4 regions of the Robertmurraya beringensis genome follow, and region 1 is predicted to be linked to each of the others. Evidence: riboswitches for the same ligand, from Rfam matches in the RefSeq annotation. Region 1 holds a riboswitch; each other region holds the start of a gene.
What was found. A riboswitch is a leader RNA that binds a small molecule or an ion and turns the genes downstream of it on or off. The one in region 1 is predicted to bind thiamine pyrophosphate.

Region 1 (2,202 bases):
TTTGTACGTCACCTTCTAAAAAATCCTTTACACCTCCTACACCACCTCCAAAATCATCAATGATAATAGCTGCCTTTTTCATTTCCTGGCCATACCCATGATGAGGAAACATTGTAAAAATGACTAGGATCATGATAAATGAAGTTTTTTTCATGAAAGCCTCCATTTGAATGTTAGTTATTTGGATAGTTTCTCACATATAGGAAAAACCATACAAAAAACTCGTCCAAAACATTGGACGAGAGTTAAATTACGATATTTTTTTTACGTTCTCTGAGGAAATCCTTTTGTGTAACAGGAATCTTGGAGAACTTGACACTAAAAGGAATAAAACAATGGAACAATAGATGGCGGCCCCAATCATGGTACCACCGTTCACACCTAGTGAAAATAAGAGTGGCGACATCCCATCCGGTGCATTTTCTCCCCAGAATAAAAATCCTGCGATAAAATGCCAAAAATAACGTGCAGCACTTCCGACGAATGTGGCAACTATGATCCATTGAAGGGCTTTCTTCTTATTTTCAGTTAGTGCAACCTGAATTTTTTTCATAAAGAAACCTGCAAATCCAATAAACGCAAAGGCAAGAAAATACTCAATGAAACCCTGTAACGGAGTTAAAATATAAGCATCACCCATAGCAATTTGTAACAGTCCCCATAAAAAGCCAGAAGCTGTTGCTGCAAGGAATCCCCATCTAAAAGCAATAATTAAAATTGGTAGCATCGCAAATGAAATAGAAATATTAGGCGATAGCTTGATCGATGGTAGAAGGTCAAGAATTAGTGCAAAAGCTGCAAAAAAAGAAGCTTCAATCATCATAATTAGTCGTTTGTTTCCCATAAAAAAATCTCCCCTTTTTCTGAAACCTCAAGGAGAGTGTAGAGAGACATGATTGCAAGAAAAATTCAGTCAGTCCACATCCCTGCGCTAGAATTATCTAACAGGTTCAAAGGGTCAGAACAAACGTTCACTCTCAGCATAACGCTCCCCTTGTGGTTTCTTCGTATGTAGTTTATTATTTCGTACTCATTATATCATATAAAATAAAATAGAAAAGCATCTAGTTGGAATTAAATATACTACAATATTAGTAGGCTAATAAGTCAGAATGTCATTTCATTCTGTTATTTTTGTACATAATAAATAGATAAACAATACTAGTTATTGATAGTTTAATATGTATAATTTATTAGAGGGATGTGGTGAGAAAATGAGGGTACAAGAGGTATTACTAGATAATAATAAAAAAAGATACATTCTTTTAGACGAGGAAGGATTGCCGGTAGTTGAGGCAGTTAGATATTTAAAATATTTGGATTCTATTGGTAGAAGCATTTTTTTAAAGTACAATACTATTAACCAATAATTCTCATTATTGTAAAAAACTATAGGAGTGTATTTTTTTTGAAAAAATATTTGTATTTCTTTCTATTTACGATTCTCTTATTCTCTTCATTTCCAAATCAATCCCAGGCAGCTTCGACAGAAGTAACATCCGTTGGTAATACTGCGACTACAGACTATGCTCCAATTAATAAAAAAACTGGTACTGGTGGAGGGGTTTCAACTTTCGGGTTAGACTTTGCTCGTGGTACAGTCTCTTGTTATTCTATTAGCAATAACGTATATTGCCCTTGGACAATTCAGGTTGGTGGTGATGTAATTTCTTATAGTAATGTAACTGTAGAAATTCAAAAAGACCATGGCTTCCTTAATGGAGGTTGGGAGCCCCATAAAACTTTACCTTTCAATTATCGAATTAATACACCAAGTTCTACTATTAGAAATGAAGGATCTACTACTCTCTCTGACGGTGCATATCGTGCCCGACTTGGAGGTACATTTACCACTGTTAAAAATGGTGTGTATGGAGCATGGGCAAACGGATGGTCATACTTCGAGGTTAAATAAATTTAAATTATAGGGACTGGAGTTGTTACCTTTGAAATGGTTAAGCGCCTTGGAAGAAAATGAAACAATACCGTCCAATATTTCGGAAGAAATTTCTGATTTTAAAATCAGGGCACTTGATAATGAAGAAACACTTGTCAAGGAATTTTCTATACTGACTCAGTTTTTTGTGTTATTAAGCGCCCAAGACGAAAACAGCATGACTTCATTGTCTCTACCTCATAGAAAAATCACAAAAAAAACATTAAGAGAAATTGTTGCACATTTTAATAGCAGAAAAGTTGTGT
Region 2 (2,202 bases), on a different contig from region 1:
GCATTTTCATCATCCTGGCCAACATGTACTCCATCAGCATCAAGAGCGATAGCCAGTGGTAGATCATCATTGACGATAAATGGGATCTTATGTGTCCCGCAGAGTTCTCGCAGTTTTTTTCCAAGTTCGTACTTCTCAATTTCTCCGAGAGTGCTGATCCCTTTTTCTCGATATTGATAACAAGTAATTCCACCTTCAATGGCTAGAGCTAACGTCTCTTCAGGTGTTCGATTCAAGCAGTCTTGACTGCCCATAATAAAATACAGTTTTAGAAAATCCATTTCCTTTTGCTCCCTCATATGGATGTTACTTCTGCAATGCTGACTTTGGCGAGGTCTACCACATCAGAGGATGAAGTGAGCATGAGTTGATTAAGAAATTCCATCTGAAAAGTGCCAACATGTTGGTCACCTGTCGCTAAAATCGCACGCTCAGCAACTGCACCATAAAAGGCTGATGCTCCTGCCGCTGCGAGTAAATAATTGGTTTCTACACTTGCAAACGCTCCTACGACAGATGAAAATAAGCAACCAGTTCCAGTTACTTTTGTTAGAAGTGGATGCCCGTTTGAAATAATAATCGATTCTTCACCATTAGAAACAACATCGTCTTTTCCGGTAACCACAACGGTCATATGTAATTTTTGAGCTGCCATTCGAGCAAGGTCTGTGATATTCCCTTCACCTGTACCAGAATCCACACCGCGTGTTTGCCATTCTTCTCCTATTACGTTGGCTACCTCTGCAGCATTTCCGCGTAATAGGCTAATGTTCACTTCAGATAGAAGTCGTTTTACAGTATTTGTGCGGTATGGTGTTGCACCAGCTCCAACCGGGTCAAGGACGACTGGAACGCCTTTTTCATTCGCTGCTTGACCAGCAATGATCATCGCTTCTACTTCAGGTTCCCTTAATGTGCCGATATTGAGCACAAGGGAATTCGCGATGCTTACCATCTCAGCTACTTCTTCTTTGGCATAGGCCATCACTGGTGAAGCGCCAAGAGCTAACAATCCATTAGCAACAAAATTAGTTACTACTACATTCGTCATATTATGAACTAACGGTGATTGCTCTCTTACTCTATCAATTAATGTTAAAAATTCATGACTCATTTTTCCCTGCTCCTTTCATATTAGCAAAACGATTTCAAGACAAAAAAAGCCAGATTCTTATAGAACCTGGCATAGTTACGAAACAATAAACATTTATCTTCGCAGTAACTACTTCCCTCCGCTGGTATGAGCCAGATCAGGTTCCAAGAGTCGAAAACTGAATTGTTTTCTCTCAGCCCGAACATACGGGCCCCCCTAGTAGATTTCCTATGAAACTATATTTACATCATAGTGGAAGGTTTTTTATAACGCAACTATAAATTATTTAAAAAGTAAAAAAAGTTCCCCCTGTACCAACAGGAGGAAGCCGATTAAATCGTAAATTTCCTTAAAACTTCTTTTAAGTTAATCGCCATTTCATTAACTGTCTGAACAGAAGAAGCGATTTCCTCCATCGTTGCCAACTGTGCCTCAGCAGATGCAGCAACCGCATAAGAGGAGTTCGAATTTACCTTTGCAATTTCTGTTAGCACTTCGATATTGGCAGTTACACATTTGGAACTTTCCGTCATTTTTTGGACATATTGATGAATAGACTGAATCGTTTTACGAATGTCTGTGATAGAGTCAGTGATTTGTATAAAAGATCTTCCCGCTTCATTTACAGCGATTGACCCATTTTCTACTTCAAGCGTATTTTTTTCCATTGCTTTTACGGCTTGATTTGTACCGGTTTGGATTTTCAAAATAAGATCTATAATTTCGTTAGAAGAGCTCTTTGACTGTACGGCAAGTTTCCGGACCTCATCAGCAACCACAGAAAAACCTTTCCCATGCTCCCCGGCTCGTGCTGCTTCAATCGCAGCATTTAAAGCGAGTAAGTTCGTTTGATCTGCAATACCAGTGATCACTTTGGTTATTTGACTGATTTCCTTTGATTGTCTTCCAAGGTTACCAATCACTCCTGCCACTTCGATTACAGAGTCATGTATATGTGACATTTGCTTTATTGCATTCTCTACGACCTTGTTTCCGTTTTTAGACACTCCATCGACCATATTAGCTGAAGCTTCCAGTTTTTCTGATGAAAAAGTGAGAGTTTCTTGAATCGAAGCCAATGTGTTCATTGTATGTATGGTTTCATTTAC
Region 3 (2,202 bases), on a different contig from region 1:
ATAAACTGTGTTGATTGAGAAAGCTTCATTGACTTTCCTAAGCGTGGGATATTGACTGTCATCCCTCTTTCGAATTTTCCTGAACATACACGTAAAAAGGCAATTCTATCCCTATGAGCAGGATTCATATTAGCTTGAATCTTAAAAATAAAGCCTGAGAAATCCTCTGATAATGGATCGATTTTTCCTTCTGTAGATTCCCGTGCTTGAGGTGCAGGTGCAAATTGAAGATAGGTTTCTAGAAAAGTTTGAACACCAAAGTTCGCTAGGGCGCTACCAAAGAATACAGGTGTTAGTTCCCCATTTGCTATTCTTTCACGAGAAAACTCATTCCCCGCTTCATTTAATAGCATGATTTCTTCCAACGTCTGGTCATATAAGGAGTATTGCTTTAATTTATGATCTCCTTCTATTTCTCCATCTTCATTTAACCCAACAAAACGTTCTTCCTCATCTACTCGGAATTGTTCAATTCGCTTGTAAAAACGGTCATATATACCGAGAAATTCTTTCCCCATTCCAATCGGCCAGTTCATCGGATATGATTCTATTCCCATAACCTCTTCTAGTTCAGCTAAAAGTTCTAATGGAGATTTCCCCTGACGATCAAGCTTATTAATAAAGGTGAAAATCGGAATGCCTCTCATTCGACATACTTTAAATAGCTTTAAGGTCTGCTCCTCAATCCCTTTTGCTGAATCGATTATCATGACCGCACTATCAACAGCTGTAAGAGTACGATACGTATCTTCACTGAAGTCTTGGTGACCTGGTGTATCAAGAATATTTACTCGACAGTCATTATAATCAAATTGCATCACACTCGACGTAACGGAAATACCACGTTGTTTTTCAATTTCCATCCAATCGCTCGTAGCAAACTTACCCGTTTTCTTTCCTTTAACTGTTCCCGCATCACGAATGGCTCCACCAAATAACAATAACTTCTCAGTTAATGTCGTTTTCCCAGCATCTGGGTGGGAAATGATCGCAAATGTGCGACGCGATTGTACATCATCTTTAAAATTTTTTGCCATTATAGAAATTCCTTTCTTTCCTTACACAAATTCATCCATAACTTCAATCTTATCGTGACTGTTTAAAGTTTGCAATGTGTTCTTTACAAAAGCAACAACAAACATATCATTATGTTCATTTTCCAAGAAAGTTCTTCCTTTTCAAGAAAATAATTTCTGCTATAATGAGATAGAAATGAAACTAAATAGGTAAGAATTGTAGGGGAACCGATGAAGACCGGTTGAGAGTGCATCCCATTGATGCTGACCCTTTGAACCTGATCTGGATGAAACCAGCGTAGGGAACATATTCTTTAGACAATCATATTGTTTAAACATATGCGCCCGGTTCAAAAACTGCGGCGCTTTTTGTCGTCTATGGGGCCAGGTCATGTTCCTACTTATACCATTGGAGGAGAAAGTAATGAAAAAATGGATAGCTGCAATAACAGCTTCTGTATTACTCGCAGGTTGTTCAGAAACAAATGAACAGCAAACAGAACAAGAGGAGTCAAGCGCTGACTTAAAAAAAGTGACTGTCGTTCTTGATTGGACTCCAAATACGAATCACACAGGACTATATGTTGCAAAAGAAAAGGGCTTTTTTGAAGAGGAAGGTCTTGATGTGACCATTCAGATGCCTGGAGAAGCTGGTGCTGACCAACTTGTTGCTTCTGAGAAAGCTGATTTTGGTGTAGGTTATCAAGAAGGAATTACACAGGCAAGAGTACAAGGAGTACCGCTTGTTTCTATAGCTGCGGTTATTCAACACAACACTTCTGGTTTCGCATCACCGGCATCTAAAAATATTCAATCCCCTAAAGATTTTGAGGGAAAAACATACGGTGGTTGGGGTTCACCTGTTGAAGAATCCGTCATCGACTCACTTATGAAGCAAGAACAAGCAGATGTAGAAAAGGTGAATATTGTAAACATAGGCGATGCGGACTTCTTTACCGCTGTTAAACGTGATATTGACTTTGCTTGGATATACTACGGTTGGACAGGCGTAGAAGCGGAATTACGAGGAGAAGACATTAATATGGTCTACTTAACCGATTACTCCGAAAAGTTAGACTACTATACACCTGTTTTAACCACTAGCGAAAACATGATTAACAACGATCCTGAAACAGTAAGAGCTTTTGTTAATGCCGCTTCAAAAGGCTATGAATTTGCTATCGAC
Region 4 (2,202 bases), on a different contig from region 1:
TTTGAAGACATTTCAAGAACTTGATGTATACGGAATGTCTGTGATAACAGCCGTAACTGCACAAAACACAACAGGCGTACAAGGTGTCTATAAGGTTCCTTTGGAAGGGATTCAAGAACAACTTCAATCGATTGCTGAAGATTTGCGTCCAGATGCGATCAAAACCGGAATGTTATTTAACAGTGATACCATTGATGCGGTTTCGAGATTTATAGAATTTTATGAAATGAAACATGTCGTCGTAGATCCCGTAATGATTGCAAAAGGGGGAGCATCACTTTTACAAAACGAAGCGGTTAAAGCTTTAAAAGAAAAATTACTTCCACTTGCGACCATCGTGACACCAAATATTCCAGAAGCAGAGGTGCTTACAGGAATAAAAATTGTGACAATGGATGACCGAAAACAAGTTGCTAAATTGCTCCATATCATGGGTGCAAAAACTGTCATGATCAAAGGCGGACATGATCAGGGTAGGGAAGAAATGATTGATCTTTTATATGACGGTCAACAATTTCACACCTTTAGTTCGAATCGGATTCCCACAAAAAATACTCATGGCACAGGCTGTACCTTTTCCGCTGCCATAACCGCACAACTCGCAAAAGGGAGCTCCGTTGTTCAAGCGGTGAAAGTGGCAAAAGACTTTATTCAGGCAGCCATCGAAGAAGATTTACACATCGGATCCGGCCACGGCCCAACCAATCATTGGGCATACAAACGAAACAAAGTTAAAATCGCAATCAAATAAAATAAAAAATTAGCTAGGGGTGCCTAAAAGCTGAGAGGAATCTTTCCAACCCTTGAACCTGATTTGGTTAGAACCAACGTAGGGAAGCAATCATTTTACATGAGCTCTATTATGAGGAAAAGCTTTATGTAAGAATGTGAAGGCTTGCCAAAATTGGTAAGTCTTTTTTATATTTCCAAAATGAACCAATAGGAGGAACCACAATGACCGACTTATTAACGATTGGGAACACGCAGCTACATAACCGACTACTAACAGGAACTGGAAAATTTTATAATCACAAGCTAATGAAAGAAGCACTAACCCAATCCGGTTCACAAGTCGTCACAGTCGCTTTAAGACGAGTAGACCTGAATGCTACTGGAGAAGAAAACATCTTAGAATACATTCCTAAAGACATGATTCTACTTCCGAATACGTCGGGAGCAAGAACGGCGGACGAAGCGGTTCGAATTGCCCGACTTGCAAGAGCAGCCGGCATGGGGAACTGGATTAAAATTGAGGTCATTTCCGACCAAAAGTACTTGCTTCCTGACAATTACGAAACAGCTAAGGCAACTGATATCTTAGCGAATGAAGGGTTTATCGTTCTACCTTATATGAGCCCAGACTTAATGGCAGCAAAAGCGATGCAAAATGCTGGAGCAGCAGCAATTATGCCACTTGGTTCTCCTATCGGTTCAAATCGAGGTATTCGCACGAAGGAATTGATCCAAATTTTGATAGAAGAGATGGAGCTTCCAATCATTGTTGATGCAGGAATCGGAAAGCCATCTGAAGCAGCGGAAGCGATGGAAATGGGAGCAGCCGCTGTACTGGTAAACACAGCCATTGCTACAGCTAAGGATCCCGTTGAAATGGCCATTGCATTCGACTTAGCAGTCAAGGCTGGAAGGAAAGCTTACTCGAGTGGAGTAGGACAGACAACAACGACAGCACAAGCGTCATCTCCATTAACAGGATTTTTAGGGTAGGTGAGTGGAATGTCATTTTATGATGAGTATGTAAAAGTAAAATATTATCCATTTGACGACTTTTTTTCTACCATCACTACTCAAGACGTAAGAAGGGTTTTGCAAAAAGAGAGACTTCATACAGAAGATTTCTTGATTCTTTTATCTCCAGCTGCTGAAAATTGTCTAGAAGAAATGGCACAAAAGGCACATCAACGTACCGTACAGCATTTTGGCCGTACGATTCAATTATACGCACCACTGTATTTAACCGATTATTGTGTGAACAAATGTACGTACTGCAGCTTTAGTATTGATAATGATTTTCCACGTAGAAAATTGACCCTGGCTGAAATTGAAGAAGAATCAAAGGCACTTGTCAAAATGGGATTACGACATATTATCTTGCTAACGGGAGAATCTCGCCTCCATTCCTCGGTAGATTATTTGTGTGAAACGATTGATGTGATGAAAAAGTATTTTTCTTCTTTATCCATT

Region 2: it holds a riboswitch for thiamine pyrophosphate, as region 1 does, so the genes downstream of both, thiM (hydroxyethylthiazole kinase) here and thiT (energy-coupled thiamine transporter ThiT) in region 1, are expected to answer to the same signal.
Region 3: it holds a riboswitch for thiamine pyrophosphate, as region 1 does, so the genes downstream of both, ACFFHF_RS19005 (ABC transporter substrate-binding protein) here and thiT (energy-coupled thiamine transporter ThiT) in region 1, are expected to answer to the same signal.
Region 4: it holds a riboswitch for thiamine pyrophosphate, as region 1 does, so the genes downstream of both, ACFFHF_RS23530 (thiazole synthase) here and thiT (energy-coupled thiamine transporter ThiT) in region 1, are expected to answer to the same signal.

Annotation. Positions count from the first base shown of each region.
Region 1 covers NZ_JBHLUU010000122.1:8,350-10,551, reverse strand. The annotation lists gene ACFFHF_RS19950 (divergent polysaccharide deacetylase family protein) at 1-154, opposite strand, end outside; gene thiT (energy-coupled thiamine transporter ThiT) at 251-844, opposite strand; TPP riboswitch at 907-1,005, opposite strand; gene ACFFHF_RS19940 (hypothetical protein) at 1,215-1,370, shown strand; gene ACFFHF_RS19935 (hypothetical protein) at 1,409-1,915, shown strand; gene ACFFHF_RS19930 (hypothetical protein) at 1,947-2,202, shown strand, end outside.
Region 2 covers NZ_JBHLUU010000127.1:131,693-133,894, forward strand. The annotation lists gene thiE (thiamine phosphate synthase) at 1-281, opposite strand, end outside; gene thiM (hydroxyethylthiazole kinase) at 296-1,114, opposite strand; TPP riboswitch at 1,211-1,321, opposite strand; gene ACFFHF_RS23550 (methyl-accepting chemotaxis protein) at 1,426-2,202, opposite strand, start outside.
Region 3 covers NZ_JBHLUU010000119.1:47,042-49,243, forward strand. The annotation lists gene ACFFHF_RS19000 (peptide chain release factor 3) at 1-1,037, opposite strand, end outside; TPP riboswitch at 1,228-1,338, shown strand; gene ACFFHF_RS19005 (ABC transporter substrate-binding protein) at 1,441-2,202, shown strand, end outside.
Region 4 covers NZ_JBHLUU010000127.1:129,051-131,252, reverse strand. The annotation lists gene thiD (bifunctional hydroxymethylpyrimidine kinase/phosphomethylpyrimidine kinase) at 1-751, shown strand, start outside; TPP riboswitch at 757-853, shown strand; gene ACFFHF_RS23530 (thiazole synthase) at 955-1,725, shown strand; gene thiH (2-iminoacetate synthase ThiH) at 1,735-2,202, shown strand, end outside.